One region of the Methylobacterium sp. CM6241 genome, then DNA from elsewhere that is predicted to be linked to it. Evidence: riboswitches for the same ligand, from Rfam matches in the RefSeq annotation. Region 1 holds a riboswitch; the other holds the start of a gene.
The links. A riboswitch is a leader RNA that binds a small molecule or an ion and turns the genes downstream of it on or off. The one in region 1 is predicted to bind thiamine pyrophosphate.
Positions count from the first base shown of each region.

Region 1 (14,483 bases):
CGCTGCGCGACGAACCGGGCATCAAGGACATCCGCAATTTCGGCCTGACGGCGGCCGTCGATCTCGAACCGACACCGGGCCAGCCCGGCGCGCGCGCTCTGCGGATCTTCGAGCGCGGCCTGCGCGAAGGCATCCTCCTGCGCTTCACCGGCGACACCATCGCCATGGGCCCGCCCTTCATCTCGACCCCCGCCGAGATCACCGGCATGATCGAGATGCTGCGCGGTCTCATCCGCGCCGAAGCCTGACCGGCGGCCGGCGCACTCCCGATAGACGGCCCGTGACCCGTTCCATTCTCTTCAAAGGTTGAACCGACATGCCCCTGATGCGCTTCGATATCCTGGAAGGCCGCACCGATTCCGAACTGAAGACGCTCCTCGACGCCGCGCACGAGGCAATGCTGGAGGCGTTCAACGTCCCGCCGGGCGACCGCTACCAGATCGTCACCGAGCACAAGCCCTTGCGGATGATCGTCGAGGATACCGGGCTCGACATCCCGCGCACCAAGGACGTTGTGGTGGTCCAGATGATCACCCGGCCGCGCGGCAAAGAGAAGAAGCAGCTGTTCTACAAGCTGCTGACCGAGAAGCTCGAAGCCGCCTGCGGCATCGCCCCGGCCGACGTCATGGTCTCCACGGTGGAGAACACCGACGAGGATTGGTCCTTCGGCCACGGCCGGGCGCAGTTCCTCACCGGCGAACTCTGACAACCGTTTGAGTTCTTATTCTAGAGCTTAACCTCATCCTGAGGTGCCGCGTAGCGGCCTCGAAGGAGGCTTCCAGGGATCGGGAGACGACTGGAGGGCTCCTTCGAGGCCCTTTGCTCAAGCAAAGGGCGCCTCAGGATGAGGTGGTCTGCTGGGATGATCTGCTCTGGCACAAGCATCCGCTGGAAAACCCGATCGAACAGGCCCTGGGCGGGTTTCGCAACGAGTGTCGCCGCTTCTGCGGCCTGAAACCTGCGACACGCCATAGGGACTGAGCAAGGTGACGTGTTGGCCCGCCCATGCGAGCCCGCTCGGGGTGCCAAGCTCATTCCGGACCCTAACCCCGACCCTCTACGGAACGCCGGCCATGCATGTCCTGATCCTCGGTGGCGGTGTCGTCGGCGTCACCTCGGCCTATTACCTGGCCAAAGCCGGCCACCGGGTCACCGTGCTGGAGCGCCAGCCGGCGGCGGGGCTCGAGACGAGTTTCGCCAATGCCGGCCAGGTCTCACCGGGATATTCGGCGCCCTGGGCGGCGCCCGGCATTCCCCTCAAAGCGATGAAGTGGCTGATGATGCGCCACCGGCCCCTCGTGGTCTGGCCGAGCTTCGAGCCGCGTTTCTACGGCTGGCTCGCCCGGATGCTGGCGAATTGCACGGAGGAAGCCTACCAGCGCAACAAGGGCCGGATGGTGCGTCTGGCCGAATACAGCCGCGACGTGCTGCGCGACCTGCGCGCCGAGACCGGCATCGCCTACGATCACCGCGAGCAGGGCACGCTCCAGCTGTTCCGGACGCAGAAGCAGCTCGATCATGTCGGGGACGACACCCGCGTCCTCGACGCCTATGGCGTTCCCTACGCGGTGCTGGAGCCCGCCGGTTGCATCATGGCCGAGCCGGCCCTGGCGCGGGTGGCCGGGACCTTCGTCGGCGGCCTGCGGCTCCCCGGCGACGAGACCGGCGACGCCCACCTCTTCACCCAGCGGCTCGCCGCACTCTGCGAAGACCTTGGTGTGGTCTTCCGCTACGGCACGGCCATCACAGGCCTGCGCAGCGAAGGCGACCGGATCAGCGGCGTGGCGACGGCAGCGGGCGAGGTGCTGACCGCCGACGCCTATGTGGCGGCCATGGGCAGCTACACCCCGGCTCTGCTCCGGCCCTTCGGCATCGACCTGCCGGTCTATCCGGTGAAGGGGTATTCCCTCACCCTGCCGGTCACCAATATCGACGCCGCCCCGGTCTCGACGGTGATGGACGAGACCTACAAGGTCGCGATCACCCGGCTCGGCGACCGCATCCGGGTCGGCGGCACCGCCGAGCTCGCCGGTTTCAGCGCGGTCCTGCGGGGACCGCGCCGGGAAACCCTAGTCCGCTCCGTCGGTGATCTGTTCCCGGCGGGCGGCGATCTCTCGCAGGCCACGTTCTGGACCGGCCTGCGGCCGATGACGCCGGACGGCACGCCCATCGTCGGCGGAACGCGCCTGTCGAACCTCTACACTAATACCGGCCACGGCACCCTGGGCTGGACCATGGCCTGCGGCTCGGGCCGGGTGCTGGCCGATCTTATCTCCAGCCGCACGCCGGACATCGCCACCCCGGACCTCGCCGTCAGCCGCTACGCACGCGGAGCCTGACAACGGGGTAATGCCCTCTCGCGCCGGGCGCGAGAGGGTGAGGCGAGGCGGCCTATTCGGCCGCGTCGACGTAGAGCTTGCCGCCCTCGGCCTGGAACTCGGCGGATTTGGCCGCCATTCCCGCCTCGCGTTCGGCCTGGCTCATGGGCGTCGCCTCGCCCAACACCTGACCGGCCGCCTCCATCGCCAGGACCTCGGCGCGCAGATCCTGCGTGATCTTCATCGAGCAGAATTTGGGGCCGCACATCGAGCAGAAATGCGCAACCTTGTGGGCGTCCTTCGGCAGGGTCTCGTCGTGGTAGGCGCGCGCCGTGTCGGGATCGAGCGACAGGTTGAACTGGTCCTCCCAGCGGAAGTCGAACCGGGCGCGTGACAGGGCGTCGTCGCGCAGCTGCGCCGCCGGATGGCCCTTGGCGAGATCGGCGGCATGGGCCGCGATCTTGTAGGTGATGACGCCTTCCTTGACGTCGTCGCGGTTGGGCAGGCCGAGATGCTCCTTCGGGGTGACGTAGCAGAGCATGGCGCAGCCAAACCAGCCGATCATGGCGGCGCCGATGCCCGACGTGATGTGGTCGTAGCCCGGTGCGATATCGGTGGTCAGCGGGCCGAGGGTGTAGAACGGCGCCTCGCCGCACTCCTCCAGCTGCTTTTCCATGTTCACCTTGATCTTGTGCATCGGCACGTGGCCGGGACCCTCGATCATGGTCTGGCAGCCCTTGTCCCAGGCGATCTTCGTCAGCTCGCCGAGGGTCTCGAGTTCCGCAAACTGCGCCGCGTCGTTGGCATCCGCGATGGAGCCAGGGCGCAGGCCGTCGCCCAGCGAGAACGAGACGTCGTAGGCCCTCATGATGTCGCAGATCTCGTCGAACCGCTCGTAGAGGAACGATTCCCGGTGACCGGCGAGGCACCAGCGCGCCATGATCGAGCCGCCTCGGCTGACAATGCCGGTGACCCGGCGCGCGGTGAGCGGCACATGGGCCAGGCGGACGCCCGCATGGATGGTGAAGTAATCGATGCCCTGCTCGGCCTGCTCGATGAGGGTATCCTTGAAGACCTCCCAGTCGAGCTTCAGCGGATCGCCGCCGACCTTCTCCAGCGCCTGGTAGATCGGCACGGTGCCGATGGGCACGGGCGAGTTGCGCACGATCCACGAGCGGATGTTGTGGATGTTTCGACCAGTGGAGAGGTCCATCACCGTGTCGGCGCCCCAGCGGGTCGCCCAGACCAGTTTCTCCACCTCTTCCGCTGCCGACGAAGTCACGGCCGAATTGCCGATATTGGCGTTGATCTTGACGAGGAAGTTGCGGCCGATCGCCATCGGCTCCACCTCGGGGTGGTTGATGTTGGCCGGGATGATGGCGCGGCCGCGCGCCACCTCGTCGCGCACGAATTCGGGGGTGATGAAAGCGGGGAGCGAGGCACCGAAGCTGTTGCCGTCGGCCAGCGCGGTCTGCGCGCCTTCCAGCATCGTCTCGCGGGCGAGGTTTTCGCGGTGGGCGACGTAGATCATCTCCTCGGTGATGATCCCGGCTTTGGCGAACTCGTACTGCGTCACCATCTGGCCGGAGCCGGCCTTGCGGATCTGGCGCATCGCCGGACAGGGGGCGACGAGCTTGTCCTCCGGCACGAAGCCGTTGTCCTCGGGCTTGACCGCGCGCGGCGTGATCGTGGCGTAGCCGCGCTTGGCGATCCACGGGTCGCGCAGCAGGGGCAGGCCGGCATTCAGGTCGATCCGGGCATCGGTCTCGGTATAGGGGCCAGACGGATCGTAGACCCGCACCGGCGCCTCCTTCGGATCACTCGACGTGACCTCGCGGAACGGCACCCGGATGTCGTCACGGCCGGCCACGCTCGCATAAACCTTGCGCGAGCCCATGATCGGGCCGGTGGTCACCGCTTGCGGCTGCCCCTTGGCGGGTTCTTGTCCGGAAAGGTCTTTGGGAAGGACGGGTGCGTTCATATCGGATTCGCTCCTGGCGTGGGAGGCGATCCGGTTCGCAACGGTACGTCAGGACGACGGGCACCCGCTCGTTTGGAGCAGACAACCCAAGCGTAGTTCCCGTCCCTCCGCCGGTATGAGCCGGATCAGGTTCAAGGGTCAGGGCTGCGGCCCTATCTCAGCCCCCTGAACGGGGCCCCCCTCGGAACGATTCGAAAGTCTGCGTTCGCCGCGCCTTTGTCAATCGCCGGAGCCGACATCCCCAGTCGAATGCAAGGACTCCCACCACGGCAACGATGACGTCGCGCCGATCGCGGATCGTTCGGGTCGGGCCGTTAAGCTCTCCGCGACCGTAGTGTTCGATTTCATCCGCAAGCACAGTCCATTTTCGGTGCGGCATATTTCAGTCCGTCAAAGGCCCTCCCATAATGGAGCCTTCCCTGCTGACGGCGCGTTGTCAGTCATCAATTCCAAAAAACAATCAGGCTGGCGTTCCATGAACAAACTCATTCTCGCATCCGCCGCATTGCTCGGCGCGGTCGCGTTCGTTCCGACAACCGCCGACGCTCGCGGAGGCGGCTGGGGTAGTGGCGGTGGCAGCGGTGGCATGAGCCGTGGCGGCGGTGGGCTCGCCGCGGGTGGTGGAGGCGGCGGCTGGGGCGGCGGTGGAATGAGCCGTGGAGGTGCTGGCGGCGCGGGACTCGCGGCTGCGGGCGGTGGTGGGCGAGGCTGGGGCGGTGGCGGCTTGAGCCGTGGCGGTGCTGGCGGCGGTCCCGCTGCCTTGGGGGGCGCTGGCCAGGGAGGCTGGGGCGGTGGACGCGGACAGGGCGGGATCGCCGCCGGTCCGAACTCCGGCGGTGGCTTCAACCGTGGCGGCTACGGTCATCACCGCGGGTATGGCTACAATCGTGGCTACGGCCGGGGATACGGCTACGGCGGACTCGGTCTTGGTTTGGGGCTAGGCTTGGCTGGAGCCGGAATCGGTTACGGCTATGGCAGCGGTTACTACGATAACGGTGGCTATTACGGCGGCGGCTATGCCCCAGCCTATTATGGTGGCGCCGTCGAGGTTCAGCAGGATGTCGGCGGGTCCGATCAGGACGTCGCCTACTGCATCCAGCGCTTCCGCTCCTACGATCAGCGATCGGGCACCTATCTGGGCAATGATGGTCAGCGTCACCGCTGCCCGCAATAGCAACTGCACGGAAGACCTGCACCAAGAGCGAAGACATTTCAGCCTCATCCGACAAGAGAAGCCCCGCATCACTCGTTGCGGGGCTTCGTCGCATCTGGGCCCAGTGGCGCCTGCCTTACTTATCCGCGCCGTCTTTACCATCGGTCCATCGGCGGAGATGATGATCTATACCTGACGACCCCGCCTCCACCCCGTTCGAGGGTCTGGGTCTAGGAACGGCGGTCGCAGCGAGGAGGGATCTTCCGGGGCTGCTCGGCATGGCGTAACGCCACGTCATGGTGGCTTCCGGTTCTCTCCTCGCTCCCGACGACATCGCCCACGTCATTCAGGTCGCGCTCGCTCCCGCTTTCCTGCTGACGGCGCTGGCGACGCTGCTCAATGTCTTCTCAACGCGCCTTGGGCGGGTGGCCGACCGTGTCGATGATGCCGCCGCCAGCTTGCAGAAGGCGGATGCGGCCGAGGCGGCGCACCTGTCGCGCCAACTGGCCTATCTGCGTCAGCACTCCTTCATGCTCGATGTGGCTGTGGTGCTGACCTGTTTCGGCAGCATCATGACCGGCGTCGCGGTGCTCACGCTTTTCGTCGGGGCCTTGCGCGATGCCGCCACGGCCTCCGTCTTGTTCGGATGCTTCGGCGTCGCCCTGGTCTGCACGGTGGCGGCCATCGTCGCCTTCCTTCTCGAGATCCTGATGGCGGGCCGCCGTATCAGGGACGAGGTCGACCGCCAGACGGTGCAGGCCTCGGATCGGGAAGCGTCTGGACCCGATCTCCCATAGCGGTCGCCGCGAACAGCACGGGCTTGATCCAATGTTGCGGACCGCCACCTGCGGCTTCAATCCTCGACGATCCCCTCGCCATGCGCGTCGAGCCAGCGAATTGCGCCGCTGAGGTCGAAGCCCCGTTCCCGGCCATAGGCCGCGACGTCATCGCGCCTCAAGCGTCCCGCCAACACCTCGCTCAAAGCCCAGAGGGTGAGCGAGCGGGTACCACTACGACAATGCGCGAGGACTGGGCCGGACGCTCCTTCCACGGCGTCGCGGAACTGCGCGATGTCGTCGAGTGTGATGCCTGGGCCGGTAACCGGAAGATGGAGATAGGCCAGCCCCGCCGCCCTAGCGGCTGCGGCTTCGGCCTCCGTGCCCAATTGGCCGGGTTCTTCCCCCTCGGGCCTGTTGTTGATCAGCAGGGCGAACCCTTTTCCCGCCAAGTCGGCGATCTCGGCTTCGTTCGGCTGGCCGGAGACCGAAAGTCGGGATTCGATGGAGGTGATGGTCATGGAAGATCGTCCTTGGGGCTGCCTTGCGGCTCCCTTGGCGCTGCACGGACCCGCCACAGATCGTGTCCGTTCCGTGCGGCACAAGCGGGGCAGGCTGATTCCACCGCACGGCCCGCCTTGAACCCGGGATGGGTCTCGTCCGTTTCTGGTCTGATCCTCAACCCGCCTTCAGGATGACCACCATGGCCGATGCAAGACAGATCGTCGACGCGCTCGTGCGCTCACGCAAGGGCGGGATCGCCGCCACGGCCGCCCTCGGTGGGCTCGCCCTCGTCGCGGGCCTGGCTCTTCTAGCACTCCGTCCTTCCCATGAGCCCGAAACCCCCGATCTCAGCCAAGTCGGCGAGGACGAGGCCCGCATCATGCTGCGCGCCATGGTGGCGGCGACCTTGGCCGACGGCATCGTGGACACGCAGGAGCGCCAGCGCCTCGACGAGGTGGTAGAGGCGGCCGGTATCGACAAGGATGGCCGCGCCTGGCTCGAAAAGGAGCTGGCCGACCCGGCCGAGATCGACGAACTCGCCGAACGCGTGGATTCGCCGGAGAAGGGTGCCCGCCTCTATGCGGCAGCGCGTCTGGCCATCAATGCCGATACACTGCAGGAGCGGGAGTTCCTGAAGCGATTGGCCGAGGCCCTGGACGTCTCGCAGGACGTGGCGGCGAGGGTCGATGCCGGGCTCGAAAATGCCTGATGGAGAGCGATGTCGCGGGAGTTGACGCGCTCCGTACCGGCCCGATGGGGAAGTGCTACTTCCCCATCCAATCGTGCCCTGCCACCAGCGCCTCAACCGATCGTGTCCAGGTGCCGGGCTGGTCGGTGGCGCCGGTGCCGAGTGCCCGCTGGACCATGACGCTGTCGCTCCAGCGGCCGTACTTGTAGCCCACCGCCGGCAACAGGCCGACACGGACGAAGCCGCAGGTCTCGTGGAGCCGCAGGGACGCTTCGTTCTGCGCGTCGATATAGCCGATCATCTGGCGGTAGCCGCCGGCGGCGCAGGCCTCGATCAAAGCCGGCAGCAGGCGTCGCCCGATGCCGGCGTTCAGGTGCTCGTGATGAACGTAGATCGAGTGCTTGAGCGTGTAGCGATAGGCCGGGCGCTTCCGGAACGGGACAGCGTAAGCGTAGCCCGCCACCACCCCATCGCGGTCGGCCACAAGATGCGGCAGACGCCTCTTGCGCATGGCCTTGCGGCGGCGCTTGAGGTCGTCGGGATGGAGCGGATCCGCTTCAAAATCCCCCACATCACCTACGCCCCGCCGGATATGGTGGGCGTAGATTGCCACCATGGCCGGCACGTCCGCATCCGAGGAGGGCCGGATGATGATCCCGGTATCGGAGGCGGCGGGCGGCCCTTCCGGACTCACGGGCGATTCTCGCGCATGACATAGGTGTAGAACCGGATCGTCCCGTCGGGATCGACGTTGCGGAACACGCCCTGAATCTCGGCCTCGAAGCCTGGGAACAGGTTCGCGGAGCGCTCGAACATCTTGAAGTAGTCCAGCATGGGTTTCGCCCGTTCGTCCAGTCGCTCGCCCGGCAGCACCGTGCCGATGCCCGGCGGGTAGACCAGAAGCAAGGTCGTCGCCACGCGACCTTCCGCTTCCGCGATCGGCACGTAATCGACGTTGTTGCGGGTGAGCTGCTGCACCGCCTCCTTCGGAGTCATGACCATCTCGGGCAGGTGGCCGGGTTCGAACTGCTTGCGTTGAAGGGTGCTGGTGCCGTGCTCGCGGTGGAAGGCGTGGAAATCCGCGCAGAGGTCGCGCAGGCGTACGCCCTTGTAGCGGTTCGGCCGGCGCCGGACGAATTCCGGCATGGCATCCTCGAGCGGCACATTCTCGTCATGCAGGCGCTTGAAGGCCACGAGGCCGGAGATGAGCGTGCCGGCCTTGGAGGATTCGACGCCCGGCGTCAGCAGGAATAGGAGCGAGTTGAGGTCGTTCTTCTCCGGCACGATGCGGTTTTCGCGCAGGTACTGGGCCACGATGGGCGCGGGCACGCCGTGCTCGGCATATTCCCCCGTGCGCCGGTCGAAGCCGGGGGTGAGCACGGTGAGCTTGTTCGGGTCGGTCATGGCGTAGTTCGGCGCCACATGGTTGAAGCCGTGCCAGGCGGCACCGGGGGTCAGCTCCCAGTATTTCGCGTCGCTGGCGAGCTCGTCCGTCGAGACGCTCTCCCACGGCACCTTGCCCTCCGGGCCCTTCACCGTGTCCGGCACGAAGGGGTCGAAGAACCAGCGGCGCAGAGGATCGCCCTCCTTCTCCTCGAATTCGCGGCGGATGGCACGGACCTTCTTGCGCCATTCGATGCCGAGCCGGATCGTGTCGTCCCACAGGACGACGCCCGAGCGGCCCTTCATCATCTGCGCGCCGACATCGAGCGAGGCGAAGAGCGGGTAGAACGGCGAGGTCGAGGCGTGGACGAGGAAGGTCTCGTTGAAGCGCCGGTGCTCGATGCGCCGGGTCTGGCCGCGAATATGGCTGTCCTTGGTATGGATCTGCGAGGCTTGTGAGAAGCTTGCCAGCTGCTTGTGGGTCGATTGCGTGGCGATGATGCCCGGCGAGGTCTCGTCGAGGCCCTTCAGTCCCATGGCGAAGCGACCGGCGAAGAGCGGGTGGAACTTCATGAAGCCCGCCCAGGCCTCGTCGAAGAGGATGTAGTCACAGAGATGCCCGATCTTCTCGAGGATCATCTGCGCGTTGTAGATGGTGCCGTCATAGGTGCACTGCTCCACCACCGCCACGCGGAACGGGCGCTCGCGCTTCCAGGCTTCCTTGTCAGTGATGAGGGGGTTGGTGCGGATCTTCTCACGGATGGCCGCCTCGTCGAGGGCCTCGTGATACATCGGGCCGATCAGGCCGAAGCAGTTGCGGTCGGTCTCCAGGAAGACCGGAACCGCGCCGCCGAGGAACAGGGCGCCGTGATGGGCCGCCTTGTGGTTGTTGCGGTCGAACAGGACGAGGTCGCCCTCCGCCACCAGGGCCGAGAGCACGATCTTGTTGGAGGCCGAGGTGCCGTTGAGGACGAAATAGGTTTTTTCGGCGCCGAAGATGACGGCGGCTTCTTTCTGCGCCTTCAAGGCCGGGCCTTCGTGGACCAGAAGGTCGCCGAGATCGAGCACGGAATTGTCGAGGTCGTCGCGGAACACGGCCTCGCCGAGATGCTCCACAAAGATACGCCCGATCGGCGAGCGGTTGTAGAAGATGCCGCCGTTATGGCCGGGGCAGGTCCAGAGCTGGTTGCCCTGCTCGGCATAGTCCACCAGCGCGCCGAAGAACGGCGTCTTCAGGGTCTCGGCATATTGCTTCACGCGGCTCACCAGGCCGCGGGCGATGTAGTCCGGGGTCTCTTCGGCCAGGAAGATGTAGCCGTCGATGAAGTCGAGCACTTCGACGGGGATGTCCTCCAGGCGCTTGCGGCGGACCATGATGACGATGGGCATTTCGAGCCCACGCTTCCGCATCAGGTTGATGAGGGCCGCCGCCTTGCCGTCGAGGCCGCGCTTGCCCCAATCCACCACCATGCAGCCGATGGCGGCATCGGTCTGGACCGCGATGGCTGCGTCCTCCACGCGGCGGGCGCGGACCACTTCGAAGCCGAGCTTCTCCACAGAGCCGATGATCTGCTGGACGCGCACGCCCTCGAGGTCGTCCGGGTCGAAGTTAGGCGCGCACATGAGCACGGTGAAGCGGCGAAAGAAGTCCATGCGGGGGAAGGCTCCGGTGGTCGGATGAATCGAGGGTGTGTGGGCGCGTTCGCGTTCGGGATCAACCAGGCCGGCCGGCGAGATTGAGCCGGCGGATGACGACATAGACGGCCAGCGCCGCGAGCGCGCCGATGATCAGGGCGATCATGGAGCCGCTGTCGGATTCGGAAAAGAACAGGCCCTTGGTGTTCATGCCGAAGACGCCCGTGACCAGGGTGGGCGGCAGAAACAGGGCCGTGAGGATGGAGAGGGTGAAGAGCTGGCGGTTGGTCAGCGCGGTCGTGCGGGCGGCGATCTCGTCCTGGAGAAGCCGGCTGCGCTCGGACAGGACATGCATGTCCCGGTGGAGCGAATCGAGGCGCTGGACCACGCGCGCCGCCATGGCGCCGACGGCTTCCGGCAATTGGTCGCCCTCCATGGCGGCCTCATCCTCGAGCCGGTGGAACACCGCGCGTAAGCCGGCGAGTTGACGGTGGGAGCGCACGGATTGGCGGCGGATCGGTCCCAACGGCCTGGCATCGTCGGCCTTGGCCTCGTCGAGCATGTCGTCCTCGATGGCATCGAGGGAGGAGGACAGGCGATCGGACGTGGCATTGAGTGATGCGATGGTGCTGCCGACGAAGCGCTCCAGTAGCTTTGCCGGGCCGGGAACGAGGGTGCCGGACAGGACCGCGTCGCGGGCGGCGACCGCGCAGGCCGTGGCATGGCGACGGCCACTGACCAGATAGCCTGGACCGAGAACGCAATGGAGGCGGCCGTTCGGCTCTTCGCTCGACGAGCCGTCGAAAGCGCGTTCCCGGTCCGCGATGACGAAGCCGGCATGAGGGCCATCGACGACGACACGCTGATGCTCGTCGCGGGCGAAGGTTGCGGCGGCGAGACGGGGCGGGCCGAGGCGTCCCTCAAGGATCAGCGCCTCGGTCCGCGCATCGACGAGATCGACGTGAAGCCAAACGAAGCCGTGTTCCGGGTCACCGAGGGAAGGAAGCTCGTCCCCCAGCGCAACCTGGCGTCCCCGTCCATCCGTGTCGAAGGCGAGGGCGAAGATCAGCCCCGGGAGGGACGATTCCTCAATGAGAAGATGCTGCATAATGCGTTCGCGGCGAACATGGCCGGCAAAATACCGGCTCACTATCGCGCTGGATCGCAAGGCTGGGCGACACTGTGATGACGACGAGGCGCGTCTGCTGCCATCGTATTCTCCCGATGGATCAGACGACTCACAGGGACGGGGCGAAGCGACGACGTCGATGGTCGAGCCGTGATTGGCCATCATGACGTGCATTCGCGAGGGATCGCGCTGAGCGTCACCAGTCGCCTTCGCATCACGGTCGCGTGCGCGACATTTTTCGGCGGGCCGTGCTGGGCCAAGCGCTCGTGGAAGGGCATGCAGTGATGATGAACATCGCCTGTGCTTGCCTGCAGCATCTGCACTTCGCCAAGGTTCGTCGGACTGGGCGGAAAATAACGTCGCGTCGTCCGAGGTCTTCATCGTCGCTATTCGCGTCCAGCGTGCGGCAGGCCGTCGCTGGACATCTCTTCCGTTAGCTTCGTTCCGCCCCGTCCTGCATCCTCATTTCGTAAGACGATTCAGACTACCCTCTAGAAGTAAATTACCGACATACTACTAGATCAGGAGTCCAAAGTCCGCCCCACGCAAGGATCCCTTAGCAACATTTCTCAGGATGATACTGTTGCCAAGAGCAACATCATCGAACGTGACAAGAGTGTCCGCACCCCCCGTTCAACATAGTAAGGTTGATATCCTCGAAGCTGTTCACAAGGGCTGACACGTCGAAATGATCGAAGCCCTTCGCAAAACCATAGACGTTATCCATCCCGAAATTCATTTTGAAAGTGAAGGTATCAGCTCCCCCACCAGCATACAGCTTGTCGTTACCGGTGCCGCCATCGATCACCGTGTCACCCTCGCCGGCCCTGATGACATCGTTCCCCTTTGTCCCCGACACCGTGGCGAAGGTATCCTTGGCGTTCTGCAGGTTGACCGTGGTGCCTGCGGTCACGCCCGACAGATCGAGGGTCAGTGCTCCGCGCACATAGATCGTCTCGATACTCTTGAAGCTTGCGTCTGTGAACGTGAAAGTATCGGGTCCAAGAAGCAGGAGCCTGTCCTGCCCATCTCCCCCGTCGACCAGCGTTGGTGCATTGGTAACTGCCAGCTTATCATTGCCGTCGCCGCCGATCAGTGTATCGGATGCTCCTACTCCCCGGAGGAAATCGTTACCGGCCAAGCCCGTCAGGATATTAATGCCGCTATCACCGATCAGGACGTCTTCGTATCGACTACATGGCCGGCGAGGCACTTTGAGCCCGCGCTCCGCAGACGAATGACGCAGGATGGTGCCCCGCCGACATCGAATGCCATTCAGAATCGGTCATGGCTGCGGAACGCTCGTCCGCTCCGACCCTGGACGATGTCGTTCCGCCGGGCCTCCGGCGGTTCGAACCCGGATCGCCACGAGATCGGGGCCTCTCCCGCGTTGAGGGTCCGAACAGCGTTGAACCGAGGGCCGCGGCAAGGTGCGGGTTGGGCCGGAGCCCGCATGGGGAGAAAGGACATCCGCCGTCGGGAGATCGCCGGGCGGCACCGACAGGATCACCCCCGATCCCTGGATCGGATTTAGCCAGACAGGATCTAACGGTCCCTGTCCGCCTCCAGCTGTTTCATGAGCTCGGCAAGGCGAGGGTCGAGAGGCTCGTCGATCACGGGCTCGTAGAGGGCCTGCAACTCCTCGCCGAGACGCCGCCGGGTGGTCTCGGTCAGCGCGCTGTTGAGATCCCTGGTGCGCGGCCGGGGCCGGGCTGGCTCGCGATAGTCTTCAATGAGCATCGCCACTCCTTCGATAACACAAGAAATGTGAACGCCGGGATCGAAGATAGGTTCATATGTCGCGGTGAACGGGGTTTACCGCCCGAGGGAACGAGCGCGACGGAGATAGGCCCCTGAGTGCGAGAATACCTCCCGGCAGAAGTCAGCGCCAGCGTCGATCAGAAAGTCACAGCGTTGAGACTGCCCACAGAACTTCCGGTCACGGACGGGTTGCGCTCAGACCAGAATGACCCGTCGGGAGATTTTTTTGAGAATACCGAACCATCGTTTTTACTTCGCAGACGACCATCGAACGAAACTGTAGCTAAGATATCGAGAGCACCTTTCGAGGTCGAGCGACGGCGGCGGGCTTGCTGATCGTTGACGAACGGACACCAGAGCACTGCCATCAGGGATGGACAAATACACCTCTGCGCCGCTTTTCTCATATATCGGCATTTCTGCTGCCTCTTTCTCACAGATGAAGATTTGTTTTATTCTTATTATAAACTTGAAATACAGATTTATGCTTGCGTTGCGGCTCGGGGCGGCTAGGCTCCCTCGAATCATCCAGCTTCGGAATCGCCGTCCCATCGCCATATGAGCCTCACTTCCGCGCAAATCCTCGACCTCGCTCCCGATGCGTCGAGCCGCAAGGCCGGGCAGGATCAGGCGAAGGCGGCCAAGTGGAGCGGGCTCGGGCGGGCAGGCGCCGTCGTCTGGGGCGAGATCAAGGGAAGCGGAGCGAACCCTTATCGCACGGTGGCCGATCTCTCCGGTCCAGCCTCGAAATGCACCTGCCCGAGCCGGAAATTTCCCTGCAAGCACGCAATCGGCCTGATGCTGGTAGATGCCGCCGCGCCGATCTCCGAGGCAGAACCGCCGGATTGGGTCGCCGCCTGGATCCGGGGGCGCGAGAGCCGCGCCGTCTCCGCCGAAACGCGGTCCCAGCAAGCCTCTGCCCCCGTCGACGAAAAGGGGCAGGCCAAGCGCCGTCAGGCCCGCGAGGACAAGGTCTCGGCGGCGCTCGATGAACTCGATCTCTGGCTCGGCGACCTGATGCGGCGCGGTCTCGCGACGGTGCGGCGCGAGCCCTATGCCTTCTGGGACCGCATGGCAGGACGCCTCGTCGATGGACAGGCCCCGGGCCTCGCCCGCAGGGTGCGGGCCATGCCGGGCCTCATCGCGGCCGCGCCC
Region 1 is NZ_CM139246.1:537,461-551,943, forward strand. It holds gene aptA (omega-aminotransferase AptA) at 1-248, shown strand, start outside; gene ACYQR9_RS02585 (tautomerase family protein) at 317-706, shown strand; gene ACYQR9_RS02590 (D-amino acid dehydrogenase) at 1,023-2,339, shown strand; gene thiC (phosphomethylpyrimidine synthase ThiC) at 2,392-4,299, opposite strand; TPP riboswitch at 4,385-4,491, opposite strand; gene ACYQR9_RS02600 (BA14K family protein) at 4,775-5,473, shown strand; gene ACYQR9_RS02605 (DUF2721 domain-containing protein) at 5,749-6,249, shown strand; gene ACYQR9_RS02610 (protein tyrosine phosphatase family protein) at 6,306-6,749, opposite strand; gene ACYQR9_RS02615 (DUF533 domain-containing protein) at 6,932-7,441, shown strand; gene ACYQR9_RS02620 (GNAT family N-acetyltransferase) at 7,497-8,114, opposite strand; gene ACYQR9_RS02625 (Orn/Lys/Arg family decarboxylase) at 8,111-10,456, opposite strand; gene ACYQR9_RS02630 (CorA family divalent cation transporter) at 10,518-11,546, opposite strand; gene ACYQR9_RS02635 (M10 family metallopeptidase C-terminal domain-containing protein) at 12,166-12,780, opposite strand; gene ACYQR9_RS02640 (hypothetical protein) at 13,113-13,307, opposite strand; gene ACYQR9_RS02645 (SWIM zinc finger family protein) at 13,887-14,483, shown strand, end outside.

Region 2 (14,483 bases), 1.6 Mb from region 1:
GAACGACCTCCATCTCGTATTCCTTCCAACCGAGGACGCTCTCTTCGATCAGGACCTCATTGGTCGGCGAAGCGTCGATGCCGCGCTCCACGATGTCGAGGAATTCTTCCCGGTTGTAGGCGATGCCGCCGCCGGTGCCGCCCATGGTGAAGGAGGGGCGGATGATGGCCGGGAGGCCGACTTCGGCCAGCGCGATCAGCGCCTGCCCGATGGCATGCTCGCCGTAGCGCTTGCGACGGTCAGATTCGCCCGCGTGCCACTTCTTCTCGAACGCGGCGAGGGCGGCCGGGCGAGTGGCCTCGTCGGTGGAGGTCTCGATCCGGGCGATCTCAGCGAGGTACTTTTCGCGATCCACCTTCTTGGCGGCGGACGCGTTGGCGACGGCCGATTTCGGCGTTTCCAGGCCGATCTTGGTCATCGCGTCGCGAAACAATTGCCGATCCTCGGCCTTGTCGATGGCCTCGGCCGTTGCGCCGATCATCTGGACGTCGAATTTTTCGAGTATGCCCAGCTTCTTGAGCGAGAGGGCGCAGTTCAAGGCCGTCTGGCCGCCCATGGTCGGCAGCAGGGCGAAGCCGCCGGGAAGGACGTGGCGCTCCTTCTCGATGATCTTGGCAACGATCTCCGGCGTGATCGGCTCGACATAGGTCGCATCCGCCATGTCCGGGTCGGTCATGATGGTGGCCGGGTTCGAATTGACCAGAACGATCCGATAACCCTCCTCGCGGAGGGCCTTGCAGGCCTGCGTCCCGGAATAGTCGAATTCGCAGGCCTGCCCGATCACGATCGGACCGGCACCGATGATGAGGATCGTGGAGAGGTCGGTGCGTTTCGGCATCGGGCGCCTTGGCTTGCGGACGCGCGCGTCCGTCAAGCGCGGCGCCACAATCTGGAGCGGGCCGGATATGGACGCGAGCGGCGTGAATGATCGTTAGGGTTCGCGTCTACACGCGGCGGGAGGGTTTTGGAAGAGCGTCGAGAGGCTTGGCGACGATTGTGCCCGCCCCGAATGACCGCTCGTTCGCCACCAAGAATAATTAAACTATAATAACTATAAATTTAAGAAGATGCAAAATATTGCGCCCTAGACGGAGCTGTGTAATTGAGATGATCGGCGCGTTGTCGATCTCGAACAAGACTAATTCGAGGATAGGAATGATAAAGCTAGGAACGCTCATGGGCACGCTGGCCCTGTGCATCGCCTCCGGCCCAGCCGCTTTCGCCGCCGAGATCGCCGTGAAGACCCTCAACAGCGGGCCGGGTGGTATAATGGTCTTCGACCCTGCCTTCGTGAAGTTGGCGCCGGGCGACAGCATCAAGTTCGTCCCCCAGGACAAGGGGCACAATGCCGAACTGATCAAGGGCATGGCGCCCGAGGGAGCGGAAACCTTCAAGACCGTCCTGGGCAAGGAGGAGGTCGTCAAGTTCGACAAGCCCGGGGTCTACGGCATCAAGTGCTCGCCGCATTACCTCATGGGCATGATCGCCGTGGTGGTGGTCGGCGATAAGCCGGAGAACCTCGAAGCGGCGAAGGCGGTGACGCACAACAAGCTCGCCGCCAAGCGGTTCGAGCCCCTGCTCGCCCAGGTTCAGTGACGTAAGAAAAGGAGGCGGCGCCAAGCCGCCTCCGACTACCCGCGCGGTACGATCAGAGGCCGATATAGAGGGCGGCCACCGCGCGATCGATGGAAAGATAGAACACGCCGAAGGCCACGGCGGCGGCGGCGGCGAATTCCAGGGCGACGTTGGGCAGGGTCTGCGAGCGGCGCAGGATCTCGCGGCCGAAGAACAGGCTGAGCCAGGCAATCGTGAGGACGACGGGCAGGACGAACAGGAAGGACCAGGTGCTCTCGATGGTCTGGGTGCCGCCGGCCGGGTCGATGAGCGCGCGGATGTTGCGGACCCAGGGGGCGTAGCAGGCCGAATACAGGGCGGTCATCCAGGCGAGAGCGACGGCCACGCCGAGATGGAACGTGAAGACCCGATGCAGGCGCGAGAAATCATCGCGCGCGTCGTCGAACGTCATGTGGAAAACCCCGTGCTCAAGGCAGCAGGACGATCGTCGCGGCGGCGTCACCGTGCCGATCGTCGTTGGCTTCGGGGAGTGCCGGTCAAAGCCGGGTTTTTTGTGACAACGAGGGAACCATTTCGCGAATGCCCCGGCGGCGATCCGCCGGAACTCAAGGGATGGGTGCGAAAGCGCCTGACGCGGCGAACGAACGGACCTACGCAGCGCCGGTGGGAGCCGTCTCGGCCTTGCCGCTGCGCATCAGCGCCACGAACCGCTCGAACAGGTAGTGGCTGTCGCGTGGGCCCGGCGAGGCTTCCGGGTGGTGCTGAACCGAGAAGGCCGGGCGGTCGGTGAGGGTAAGGCCGCAATTCGAGCCGTCGAACAGCGAGATATGCGTCTCCACCGCAGTCTCGGGCAGGCTGGCCGGATCGACGGCGAAGCCGTGGTTCATCGAGACGATCTCGACCTTCCCCGTGGTCTTGTCCTTCACCGGGTGATTGGCGCCGTGATGGCCCTGAGCCATCTTCACGGTGCGTCCGCCGAGCGCCAAGCCCATGAGCTGGTGCCCGAGGCAGATGCCGAAGGTCGGCACCTTCTCGTCCAGAAGCTCGCGGATCACCGGAACGGCGTATTCGCCGGTGGCGGCCGGATCGCCTGGACCGTTCGACAGGAAGACACCGTCGGGCTTCATCGCCATGATCGCGGCGGCGGAGGTGGTGGCGGGCACGACGGTGACGTCGCAGCCGGCCTCGGCGAGCAGGCGCAGGATGTTGCGCTTCACCCCGTAATCGATGGCCACGACCTTGAGGCCCTCGCCGATCTGGCGGCTGCCGTAGCCGCTCTTCACCGCCCAGGTCGTCTGCGACCAATCGGAAGTCTCGCGGCTCGTGACCGGCGGAACGAGGTCGAGACCCTCCATCGGGGCGAGGGCGGCGGCGCGCGCCTTCAGTGCCTCGCGGTCGAACCGCCCCTCCGGATCGTTGGCGATGACGGCGTTGGGCATGCCGTGGTCGCGGATGAGGGCTGTGAGCGCCCGCGTGTCGATCCCGGTGATGCCGACGATGCCGCGCGCCTTCAGCCAGGCGTCGAGATGGCTCGACGAGCGCCAGCTCGACGGGTTGGTGACGGCCGAGGCAATGACCGCGCCGCGGACGCCGGAGGCGGGGGCCGCGTCGAGGCTCTCCAGGTCTTCGTCGTTGGTGCCGGTATTGCCGATATGCGGAAAGGTGAAGGTGACGATCTGACCGGCATAAGAGGGGTCGGTCAGGATCTCCTGGTAGCCGGTCATTGCGGTGTTGAAGCAGACCTCGCCGTCGGACGCCCCGGTCTGGCCGATGCCGAATCCTTCGAGGATGGTGCCGTCGGACAGCACGAGCAGGGCTGTCGCGAGCGGCTCGGCCCAGGGTGCGGGCGTGGAGGATGATTGCGCTTGGGCGCCTTCGTCTTGCAGCATCGTCGCGATCTCGCTTATGTCCAGCCGACCCATCGACGCCGGTGCGACGGCGCGCGCTGGTGGCGCATTGTGCGGCGCTCATAACGAGCGGGCCGTGATGGGGTCAATGTGGCCTCGGCGTTCGACCGGCTCAACCACTTCGATTCGCAGAATCTCGCAATTCGCACACCATTCCCGTTATCGGGACTACTTTCAGGAGACCACCATGCTGCGCGCCCGCCTTACCAGCGACATGAAAGAGGCCATGAAGGCCGGCGACAAGGCCAAGCTCGCCACTGTGCGGATGATTCAAGCCGCTTTGAAGGACAAAGACATCGAGGCCCGCGGTCTCGGCAAAGAGCCAGCCACAGAGGAAGAAATTCTCGCGCTACTGCAGAAAATGATTAAACAGCGCAACGAATCCGCTGGCGTCTATGATCAGGGTGGCCGCCCCGAACTCGCTGAGAATGAGCGGGCCGAGGCTGCGATTATCGCGGGTTATCTGCCCCAACAGATGGATGAGGCCGAGACGAGAGCTGCGATCGAGGCGGCTGTCGCGGAAACCGGTGCGGCTGGTCCTAAGGACATGGGCAAGGTCATTGCCGTGTTGAAAGGAAATTTCGCGGGCCGGATGGATTTCGGCAAGGCTAGCGGTCTGGTGAAGGACGTGCTGAACGCCAAATCCTGACTGATTGGGTTTCAGGGGGAGAGCGCGCGTCGAAGCGTTCGGGACTCTTTAAACGCACTGGGCTAGAATGAACCTCTGCGAAGGTTCGGTGCCCCAGTGCGTTACCCACCCCACATCCTCGAAGAGATCAGAGCGCGGCTTCCCGCCTCCGACGTGGTCGGGCGGCGGGTGCGGCTGAAGAAGGCGGGCCGCGAGTGGCGCGGCCTATCGCCCTTCAACTCGGAGAAGACGCCGTCCTTCTATGTGAACGACCAGAAGCAGTTCTACCACTGTTTTTCGAGCGGTAAGCACGGCGACGTCTTCACGTTCCTGATGGAGACCGAGGGCCTCAGCTTTCCCGAGGCGGTGGAGCGCCTGGCCGGGGAGGCGGGGGTGACCCTGCCCGCGCCCAGCGCCGACACGCGGGAGATGGAAACCAAGCGCACCGGCGCTTTCGAGGTCATGGAACTGGCGGCCGCCTATTACGTGGACCAGCTCAAGGGCCGCCTCGGTACCGGCGCCCGCGCCTATCTCGACCGGCGCGAACTCGGCCCCGAGATCCGCTCGCGTTTCCGGCTCGGCTACGCCACGTCGGAGCGCTACGGCCTGCGCGATCATCTGGCCGCGAAGGACGTGGACAAGGAGCTGATGGCCGAACTGGGCCTGCTCGTCAGCGGCGACGACATCGCCGTCCCCTTCGACAAGTTCCGCGACCGGGTGATGTTTCCCATCACCGACAGCCGGGGCCGGGTCATCGCCTTCGGGGGCCGGGCGATGCAGGCCGACGCCAAGGCGAAGTACATGAATTCGCCGGAGACCCCGCTCTTCCACAAGGGGCAGGTGCTCTACAACCTGCACGGCGCCCGCAAAGCGGCCCATGATCGCGGGACGATCATCGCGGTGGAAGGCTATGTCGACGTTATCGCCATGACCATGGCCGGACACCCGAACGCCGTCGCCGGCCTCGGCACGGCCTTGACGGAGGAGCAGCTGGCACTGCTCTGGCGCCATGCCGACGAACCGATCCTGTGCTTCGATGGAGACGGCGCCGGCCAGCGCGCGGCGTTCAAGGCACTCGACGTGGCCCTGCCGGGATTGACGCCTGGAAAGTCGCTGCGCTTCGCGCTTCTACCGGAGGGGCAGGACCCCGATGACCTGCTCCGCTCAGCCGGTGCTTCGGCCATCGATCGCGTTCTCGAAGGCGCCCGCCCCCTTGTCGACGTTCTCTGGTCGCGCGCTACAGAATCCACGCCAGCGGATACGCCCGAGCGCAAGGCTGGTCTCGCCAAAGGGCTGCGCGAGATGGTCGCTTCGATCCGCGACGAGACAGTGAGACGGTTCTATAAGGATGAGATAGAGGGGCGCCTTCGTGGCCTCTCACCCGCTAGTAGCGGTGGCCAGCGTCGGACCGGTTATGAGCCCCGGAACGGTGGTGTATCGACGTTTCAGCGCAAACCGCGACCTGGTGATCCGCCGCCATCGCCGCGAATCACTACGAAGTTCAACCCGCTCTTCGCTGGATCGACTAATTCCGGCGGGACGGCAATGTTTCGCGATCGTGAGGCTATGATCGTCTCGAGCTTGCTGGCTCACCCGGAATTGTTGGGGATAGAAGCCGAGGATCTGGCAGCGCTGGAACTCGACGATCCCGACGCACAGGCGCTGCGGTCCCTGCTGCTGGACCAGGCCGCAGACGCCGATCAGCCCGATGTGGAGGTGCTGGAAACTCGTTTGCGCAGGGCTGGGCTCGGCGAAGCAGCGATACGGCTCGCCTCCCATGTCCGGCCTGGTGACCGCTGGACGCTCGATCCGCATGCAGACCGGATGCGGCTGGAAGACGCATTGCGTCAGGCCGTGATCTTGCACCGGAAGTCTGGCGCGCTAAATAGCGAGCTTCGCTCTGCCGAGCGCGCACTGGTCGAGGATGAATCCGAGGCCAACTTCGCTTGGCTTTGCGACGTCAAGGAACGTATGGCCGTAGTCGCAGGGGCAGAGGCAGACGCCGACGTGCCAGAATCAGACGATACGGCGGCCGCGTAACCACGACGAAACAGAATTTAGAGTGCCGCTTGCGGCGCATGGTTAACAATCGGTCAAGCGTCGTGCTTGTACACCGAAATATGAGATATCGACGCGGTCGCCTCGTGCGCGCCGCACATCACAGAATGGTGGCGTGGACGACGCGGAGTGAGCCGAACGCTCCCGCTCAACGCGACCAGGGCAACAATAGGCGGAACATGGCGACGAAGGCAACGGAACGGGACGATGCGGATGCTGCTCCTGAGCAACAGACCGACGGACCGCTCCTCGATCTGACCGATGCCTCAGTAAAGCGGATGGTGAAGCTCGCTAAGAAGCGCGGCTACATCACCTATGAGGAGATCAACGAGGTGCTGCCTGAGGGGCAGTCCGATCCGGATCAGCTCGAGGACGTACTGTCGCAGCTGTCCGAGATGGGCATCAACGTCGTCGAGGCCGAAGAGACCGAGGATGCTGGGGGCGACAAGCCTGCCAACGGTGAAGCGTCCGACGACGATGACGCCGCCGAAGGCACGGAAGTCGCCGAGATCGCCCCGACTAAGCCGCTCGCCGTTCGCGAGACGACGGCGAAGGAACCAACCGATCGTACCGACGATCCGGTTCGCATGTACCTGCGCGAGATGGGCTCGGTGGAGCTACTCTCCCGTGAGGGCGAAATCGCCATTGCGAAGCGCATCGAGGCCGGCCGCGAGGCGATGATCGCGGGCCTCTGCGAGAGTCCGCTTACCTTCCAGGCCATCATCATCTGGCGCGATGAGCTCGTCGACGGACGCGTGCTGCTGCGCGACATCATCGACCTAGAGGCGACCTATGCCGGGCCGGACGCGAAGAACGCTCCCCAGCTCACCGAGGGCGAGGATGCGGACGAGGCCGAGGCGCCGATCCCCTCTGAGGGCGGCGACGACGAAGACGACATGGAGAACAACGTTTCGCTCGCGGCGATGGAAGCTGAGATCAAGCCGCGCGTTCTCGAGACGTTCGACAATATCGCCAACAACTATAAGAAGCTGCGCAAGCTCCAGAACGAGCATGCCGATCTGAAGGCGGGTGGCGGAACGCAGACCTCCGCTCAGAGTCAAAAGCAGTCCGACCTCAAGGATACCGTCGTCGCCGACGTGAAGTCGCTGTCACTCAACTCGAACCGCATCGAAGCGCTCGTCGAGCAGCTTTACGACATCAACAAGCGCCTCATCAGCCATGAGGGTCGCCTCATGCGTTATGCCGAGAGCCACGGCGTCGCCCGCGACGAGTTCCTACGCCACTACCAGGGCTGGGAGCTCGATCCGAATTGGATGGAGCGTGTCGGCAAGCTCGGTGGCAAGGGCTGGAAGAACCTTGTCGAGAAGGGCGCCAAGCAGGTTGCCGATCTGCGTGAGCAGATCCTTACGCTCGCTTCGGAGACCGGCTTGGAGATCGGCGAATACCGCAAGATCGTCAACATGGTTCAGAAGGGCGAGCGCGAAGCCCGTCAGGCCAAGAAGGAGATGATCGAGGCCAACCTCCGTCTCGTGATTTCCATCGCTAAGAAATACACCAACCGCGGCCTGCAGTTCCTGGACCTGATCCAGGAGGGCAATATCGGCCTGATGAAGGCCGTCGATAAGTTCGAGTATCGCCGCGGCTACAAGTTCTCGACCTATGCCACGTGGTGGATCAGGCAGGCGATCACCCGCTCCATCGCCGATCAGGCGCGCACCATCCGCATTCCGGTGCACATGATCGAGACGATCAACAAGATTGTCCGGACCTCGCGCCAGATGCTGCACGAGATTGGCCGCGAACCGACTCCCGAGGAGCTGGCCGAGAAGCTGGCCATGCCTTTGGAGAAAGTCCGGAAAGTCCTGAAGATCGCCAAGGAGCCGATCTCCCTCGAAACGCCTATCGGCGACGAGGAGGATTCGCATCTCGGCGATTTCATCGAGGACAAGAACGTCGTTCTGCCGATCGATGCGGCGATCCAGTCGAACCTGCGCGAGACCACCACTCGCGTGCTGGCCTCGCTGACGCCGCGCGAGGAGCGTGTGCTGCGCATGCGCTTCGGCATCGGTATGAATACCGACCACACCCTCGAAGAGGTCGGTCAGCAATTCTCTGTCACGCGTGAGCGTATCCGTCAGATCGAAGCCAAGGCGCTGCGGAAGCTGAAGCACCCGAGCCGCTCCAGGAAGTTGCGAAGCTTCTTGGACAACTGAGGTTGAATCGTTCCGCGTTTCAGGCGACGATCATCTTTCAGAATCTAGAATGGCGCACCCCTCGGTGCGCCATTCTCGTTCAGGGCCTATGACCCGTAAATAAGGGACGCGACGGCTCGTCGGCCTTAACCACCTACGCGTCAATAGCTTGCCGCACGCGATGGGTCGAAGCCGCGCTTGCGCGAATAGATACTTTCTGCATCCGGCATGATGGCTCCCGCCATAGGATTTACGGGATTGGTGGCCCTGGGCTTTTGCCGAGATGCGTCCGTTCCACAGCCATTGCACAAGGACGCGATAGCCCGTTCACCGCGCCGGGCGATCCGTTCATTGAAGGTTGCCTGGCGCCGGCTGCTGGTTTCGTTCGATTCGGAGAAGCTCGATGTTGTCCGAGCATGAGCCTCGTCGCCTGCTGCAGCCTGCGCGCGGGATGGCGTGTTCGCGGCCGGAAGCGATACAGGCTCGGCCTTTGCCACCCCGGTACACGTCATGGCGATCACGAGGGCGACAACGCGATGTGCGAAAGGCATGGGCTGATCCGATGGTAGAGATAGAAAATCGGCGTCACGATCGGCCGGTGATGGCAAATTCCATATTACCGTGGCACCAATAGGACGACATTTTCGTGGGAACTCGTGACGAACTTGACGGCACCTGTTGTCGCCCCGCCCACTCCGACCCACTTTGGCATCATGCTCGATCTTAGTCCGCCCCATCCTCCGCCGACTGCCGATGCAGACGGGTCGGAGGCGAATGACGTACCGTTCGGGTCGCTGCAGGAGAGTGTCGCCCTCAGGGATTGGCTTTTGAGCGAGGGGGCTCGTCTGCCGCAGGCGGATGATCTTCTGGCCGGGATGTCTGAGCGGTTGATCGCTCTCGGTGTCCCTGTCGATCGCGCATCGACCGCCATCGACACGTTGCACTCCGAGTATTCAGGCGTGGGTCGTTTTTGGACGCGCGAGACTGGCTCGACGGTCCGCTTGTTCCCGCACGGCGATGCATCCGACCGTGCCTATCGAGATAGTCCGTTCTTCACCGTCCACGAGACCGGTGAATGGCTCATCGTCGATCTGAATGACACGAAGGATCTACGGTACTCGATCATTCCCGAACTCAAGGCCGAAGGTTACACTCACTATATCGTTGCGCCGTTGTTCTTTACCAATGGCACGCGTAACGGCATCACCTTCGCAACTCGCGCGGTCGGCGGCTTTCGAGACGAAGACATCGCGATCCTCCGTTTCGTCATGCCCACGCTGGCCGCAGTGATGGAGATGCGGATCGTCAACAAGACGCTGGATCAGGTTCTACGAATTTATGTCGGTGACGAGCCTCACCGAGCTATTCTCTCCGGTGATATCCGCCGGGGGCAAGTCAAGCGTATTCGATCTGCGATTTTTTTTGCAGATATGCGTGACTACACCCAGATTTCGGCAAATATGACACCAGAGGAGGCTGTGGACCTCCTCAATATCTTCTTCGATTGCCTTGTGCCGGCCGTCGAGCGCGAAGGTGGCGAAGTGTTGAAATACCTCGGCGATGGGCTGCTGGCGATCTTCCGCGAACGCGGCGACGACCTTGGCGGAGCCGCTAAAGGCGCACTCATCGCAGCGCGAACTGCCCTAGCCGCACTCGACGAGGCAAATGCCATTGGTCGGTTCGCTCAACCCGTCGTTGCGGGTATCGCCCTCCACCATGGCGAGGCGGCCTATGGAAATGTCGGATCGGGCGCCCGGCTCGACTTCACCGTCATCGGCCGCGATGTGAACCTTGCAAGCCGCCTCGCGCGCCTGAACAAGACGCTTGGAGAGCCGCTTCTCATGTCGAAACCGTTCGTCGATTTCCTTTGGGATGAGTCGGAAGCTCTCGGCGAACACGACCTCGATGGATTCGCCGAACCAATGGGCGTCTATAGGCCAGGGAGAACACCTGTGCCCGTCTGACACGGGTTCTTGTATCCTGAGGCGACCCTGGGGATTGACCGAGGCGCGATCGTTACCCACATCATGGGCGTTCCAGGGAGATCCCCGTCAAGGGGCTGAGAAACCGATGAGCTTGGGCCATGAGCCCGGGCGGCGCGGAAATCCTTTGAACCTGAACCGGCTCATACCGGCGTAGGGATTGGACCGCGGGTTTCTCTCGAAGGGAGCTCGGCACGCTTCGGATCGGAGCTGAAGGACACCAATCTTTGCGAAGCATCGCGGAGGTTGTTTTTGGACGTCTCAGCTAATCCGACCATCGGTTCCCGTAGAGCGACGGGTATCGTCATTGATAGCAACGCTTTGCCAACCCGAAGCGATGTCGTCGTTGTGGGCGCAGGATTGATCGGTCTCTCTTGTGCGTGGCGTCTGGCTCAAGCCGGGCTAAGCGTCACGGTCATCGAGCGCGACACCGTCGGCGTCGGCGCGAGCCTCGCCGCAACGGGGATGCTGGCACCGGCTGCGGAGCATGAGCCGGGTTCGGATCCTCTACTGCCTCTGGCGCTTGAAAGCTTGGCACGCTGGCCGGGCTTTCGCGACGAACTCCAGGCCGCCTCGGGTATCAGCATCGACTACCGGGAGGAGGGGACTCTCGTCGTAGCCATCGGTCGCGATGAGGTCGACCGCCTTCGATTTCGGCACGACCTGCAGATCCGGTCTGGACTTTCCGCCCGCTGGTTGCCGGGGTCGGAGGTTCGTGCTCTGGAGCCTACTCTACGCCCCTCCGTGACGGCTGGTCTGTTCTGCCCTGACGACCATCAGGTCGATCCACGTCTCGTGATGGCCGGGCTCACCCGCGCCAATCAGGCTGCCGGTGTCACAATCGTCGAGCACTGCGCAGTGGTGGCGCTCGATTGGGTAGGCGACCGGGTCTGCGGTGCTGCCACGTCTCGCGGGCATATCTCGGCGGCAACCCTGATCCTTGCAACCGGTGCCTGGAGTGGCGACGCCAGCCTTCTTCCCGGTGAACTCGCTTTGCCGGTGAGACCCTTGCGGGGTCAATCTCTGGCGCTGAAGACTACAACACGGACCGGCAATCTCTCGCACATGGTCTGGACCGAGCAGGTCCATATGGCCCCGAAGGCAGATGGCCATCTCATCATAGGCGCTACGGTCGAGGATTGCGGCTTCGTCCCCGGCGTCACCGCCGGTGGTCTTTATGCGTTGTTAGAGGGAGCGCGTCGGGTTCTACCCGGCATTGAGGAGATGGAGGTCGAGGCGGTCTGGAGTGGTTTTCGGCCAACCTCCGATGACGATGCGCCGATCATCGATACTCTGGCTCCTGGCCTCGTGGTCGCCACCGGGCATCACCGCAACGGCTATCTTCTCGCTCCAGCCACGGCCGATTGCGTGGCCGAGCTCGTTACCACCGGCGCGTTGCCCGATATCGCAAGCAGTTTCGGTCTCGCTCGATTCCACCGATCTGTGCAGCGCGAGAGGAGGGCCTTCGCATGAAGATCAGCATCAACGGACAGCCTCGCGAGATCGAGGCCGGGGATGTGTCGGCGCTCTTCCGGCTCGAGGCGGAGCAGACCGGAATTGAGAGCCCGCAGGGCATTGCCATCGCCGTGAACGGCACGGTCATTCGCCGGCGGGATTGGGAGACGACCGCCATCACGGAAGGCGACAAGGTCGAGATCGTGCGTGCCATGCAGGGCGGATAGCCGGAGGACAATCATCATGAACGGACGTACGATCGAAACTACTGCGGACGATGCATTGGTCATCGCCGGCGTGGCCTTGAGCTCCCGCCTTTTCATCGGCACTGCTGGTTATCCAACGCAGAGCATCATGGTCGATGCGATCGAAGCATCCGGTGCAGAGGTCGTCACCGCCTCGATTCGCCGCGTCTCGCTGCAAGGCCACGGTTCGGATACTGTGCGGCGCCTGAAGGGCTATCGTTTCCTGCCCAATACTGCCGGCTGCGAGACTGCTCGCGATGCGATTATGACCGCCGATCTCGCCCGTGAAGCCCTCGATACGAACTGGATAAAGGTCGAAGTCATCGGTGACCGGGAAACGCTCTACCCGGACGTGTCCGAATTGCTGGTCGCTTGTCGCCATCTCGTCGATGATGGGTTCGTCGTCCTGCCCTATTGCAATGACGACCCCGTCGTATGTCAGCGGCTTGCTGATATTGGCTGCGCGGCGGTGATGCCGATGGGCTCCCTGATTGGCTCTGGTATGGGGGTCGCCAACCCCGCTAATCTCGAATTGATCTGTCGTCGAGCTAGCGTGCCGGTCATTGTCGATGCCGGAATCGGCACCGCTTCCGATGCTGTGGTCGCCATGGAACTCGGCGCGGCGGGCTGTCTTCTCAATACCGCTGTGGCCAAAGCGGACGATCCGGTTCGCATGGCTCGCGCCATGCGTCATGCGGTCGAGGCCGGTCGCCTCGCCCATCTTGCTGGGCGAATCCCTAAGCGAGGCCGCGCAGATCCGTCGAGCCCGCAGCTCGGTCTCGTGGGCTCGTGAGGCCGAAGCCATCAGGTCTACTCGTCGTAACGGACCGGACGGGGAGTGACATCCCGTTGGTTGAAAGGGTCGAGGCGGCCCTCGCCGGCGGTGTCCGCTGGATTTGGTTCAGGGACCGCGATCTCGACGCGGCCTCTCGCCAATCCCTTGCCGAAGACCTGATCATCCCGGTGCGCAGGATGGGTGCTGCTTTCATCGTGGGGGGAGATGTGGCGCTCGCCTGTGCGATCGGAGCAGACGGTGTCCATCTCGGTGGTGGCGCCAAGCGAGAGGATATCCTTTCGGCAAAGCAACAACTTCCATCCGTATGCCTGGTTGGCATCTCGGCCCATTCTCCAGCCGAGATCGACAGGGCCGCCGAGCTGGGCGTGGACTACGCGACCCTTAGCCCAATTTTCGCGACGCAAAGCAAGCCGGGATACGGGCCCGCACTCGGGCCAGCTGCGATCCAATCTGATCGTAAGCGTGAGATACCTGTCCTTGCCCTGGGAGGAATCAGCCCGCTGAATACCCCAGCCTGCCGCAATGCCGGCTTTGCCGGAATTGCGATCATGGGCGGGGTCATGAGGACCAAGGATCCGGAGGGGGCGGTACGTGCCTATCGCGAAGCCTGGGAGGCTCCGGGCTAGCGCGGGGCAGGCCCGTAGGGAGGACGTGGGATAGCCCGGTGCGCTGCGCGCAGAGCGGCCGACCACCGCTCCCGGAGATCGTGGAAATATGACTCTCCTGCCTCGATCCGATGGCTCACCTCAAGGTCGAGGGCATCGCGTCGGCACACGGCGATATCGATCGGCAAACCCACACCCAGATTCGAACGCATCGTCGAATCCATGGAAACGAGGCCCACCTTCAGGGCGTCATAGAGGTCCGTCTCGAACTTCACGGCCCGATCGAGGATGGGCTTGCCGTATTTATGCTCACCAATCTGAAGGAACGGTGCGTCGGTGCTGCACTCAATGAAGTTTCCGGCCGAGTAGATGAGAAACAGGCGCATCGGCTCATTGCCGATCTGACCGCCGAACAGCAGCGAGATGGAGAATCGCAGGTTCGCTGCCTCGAACCCGGCCTTCTCGATGGCACGCACACGGCGGATCGCCTTGCCGATGAGCTGGGCCGCCTGAAACATCGTCGTGGTTTCGGTGATCTTCAGTGTAGGTTCGCCGTCATCGCCAGAGACGCCCTCGGCCAACATGCTGAGAACCGACTGCGTCACAGATAGATTGCCTGCCGAGGCCAGCATCATCACCCGTTCGCCCGGCACGTTGAAATGATGCAGCTTGCGATAGGTCGAGATGTCGTCGAGTCCCGCATTCGTGCGGGTATCGGCAACCATCACGAGTCCTTCCTCGACGAGGAGCCCGACGCAATAGGTCATGATACCGATACCCCCGATGGCCCGAGAATCTCGAGCCATGCCTCACGATGCGACAGATTAAACCTGGACGGCGGCTTGGACCTGTTCGACGCGAAGCTTTACTTCGAGCGTTTCAGTCCCGCCACCCATCCGGCTGCCTCTGATCGGGGCCGCACCCAAATAATCCAGCCCGATGGCGACACGGATATGCGCCTCGGTCGTAGCGATACCATTTGCAGGGTCGAAACCTACCCATCCAAGGCCGGGCACCAGGGCTTCCGCCCAAGCATGCCCCGCTCCCTGGTCCTCCCCGCCTTCGGCGTGGAAGAAATA
Region 2 is NZ_CM139246.1:2,180,035-2,194,517, forward strand. It holds gene carB (carbamoyl-phosphate synthase large subunit) at 1-838, opposite strand, end outside; gene ACYQR9_RS10075 (pseudoazurin) at 1,156-1,596, shown strand; gene ACYQR9_RS10080 (hypothetical protein) at 1,649-2,026, opposite strand; gene carA (glutamine-hydrolyzing carbamoyl-phosphate synthase small subunit) at 2,226-3,464, opposite strand; gene ACYQR9_RS10090 (GatB/YqeY domain-containing protein) at 3,670-4,131, shown strand; gene dnaG (DNA primase) at 4,228-6,150, shown strand; gene rpoD (RNA polymerase sigma factor RpoD) at 6,348-8,342, shown strand; gene ACYQR9_RS10105 (hypothetical protein) at 8,483-8,872, opposite strand; gene ACYQR9_RS10110 (adenylate/guanylate cyclase domain-containing protein) at 9,035-10,285, shown strand; TPP riboswitch at 10,351-10,481, shown strand; gene thiO (glycine oxidase ThiO) at 10,550-11,776, shown strand; gene thiS (sulfur carrier protein ThiS) at 11,773-11,985, shown strand; gene thiG (thiazole synthase) at 12,002-12,796, shown strand; gene ACYQR9_RS10130 (thiamine phosphate synthase) at 12,793-13,425, shown strand; gene ACYQR9_RS10135 (hypothetical protein) at 13,422-14,171, opposite strand; gene ACYQR9_RS10140 (transglutaminase family protein) at 14,229-14,483, opposite strand, start outside.
Region 2: linked by a shared signal. The riboswitch ahead of thiO (glycine oxidase ThiO) and the one ahead of thiC (phosphomethylpyrimidine synthase ThiC) in region 1 are both predicted to bind thiamine pyrophosphate.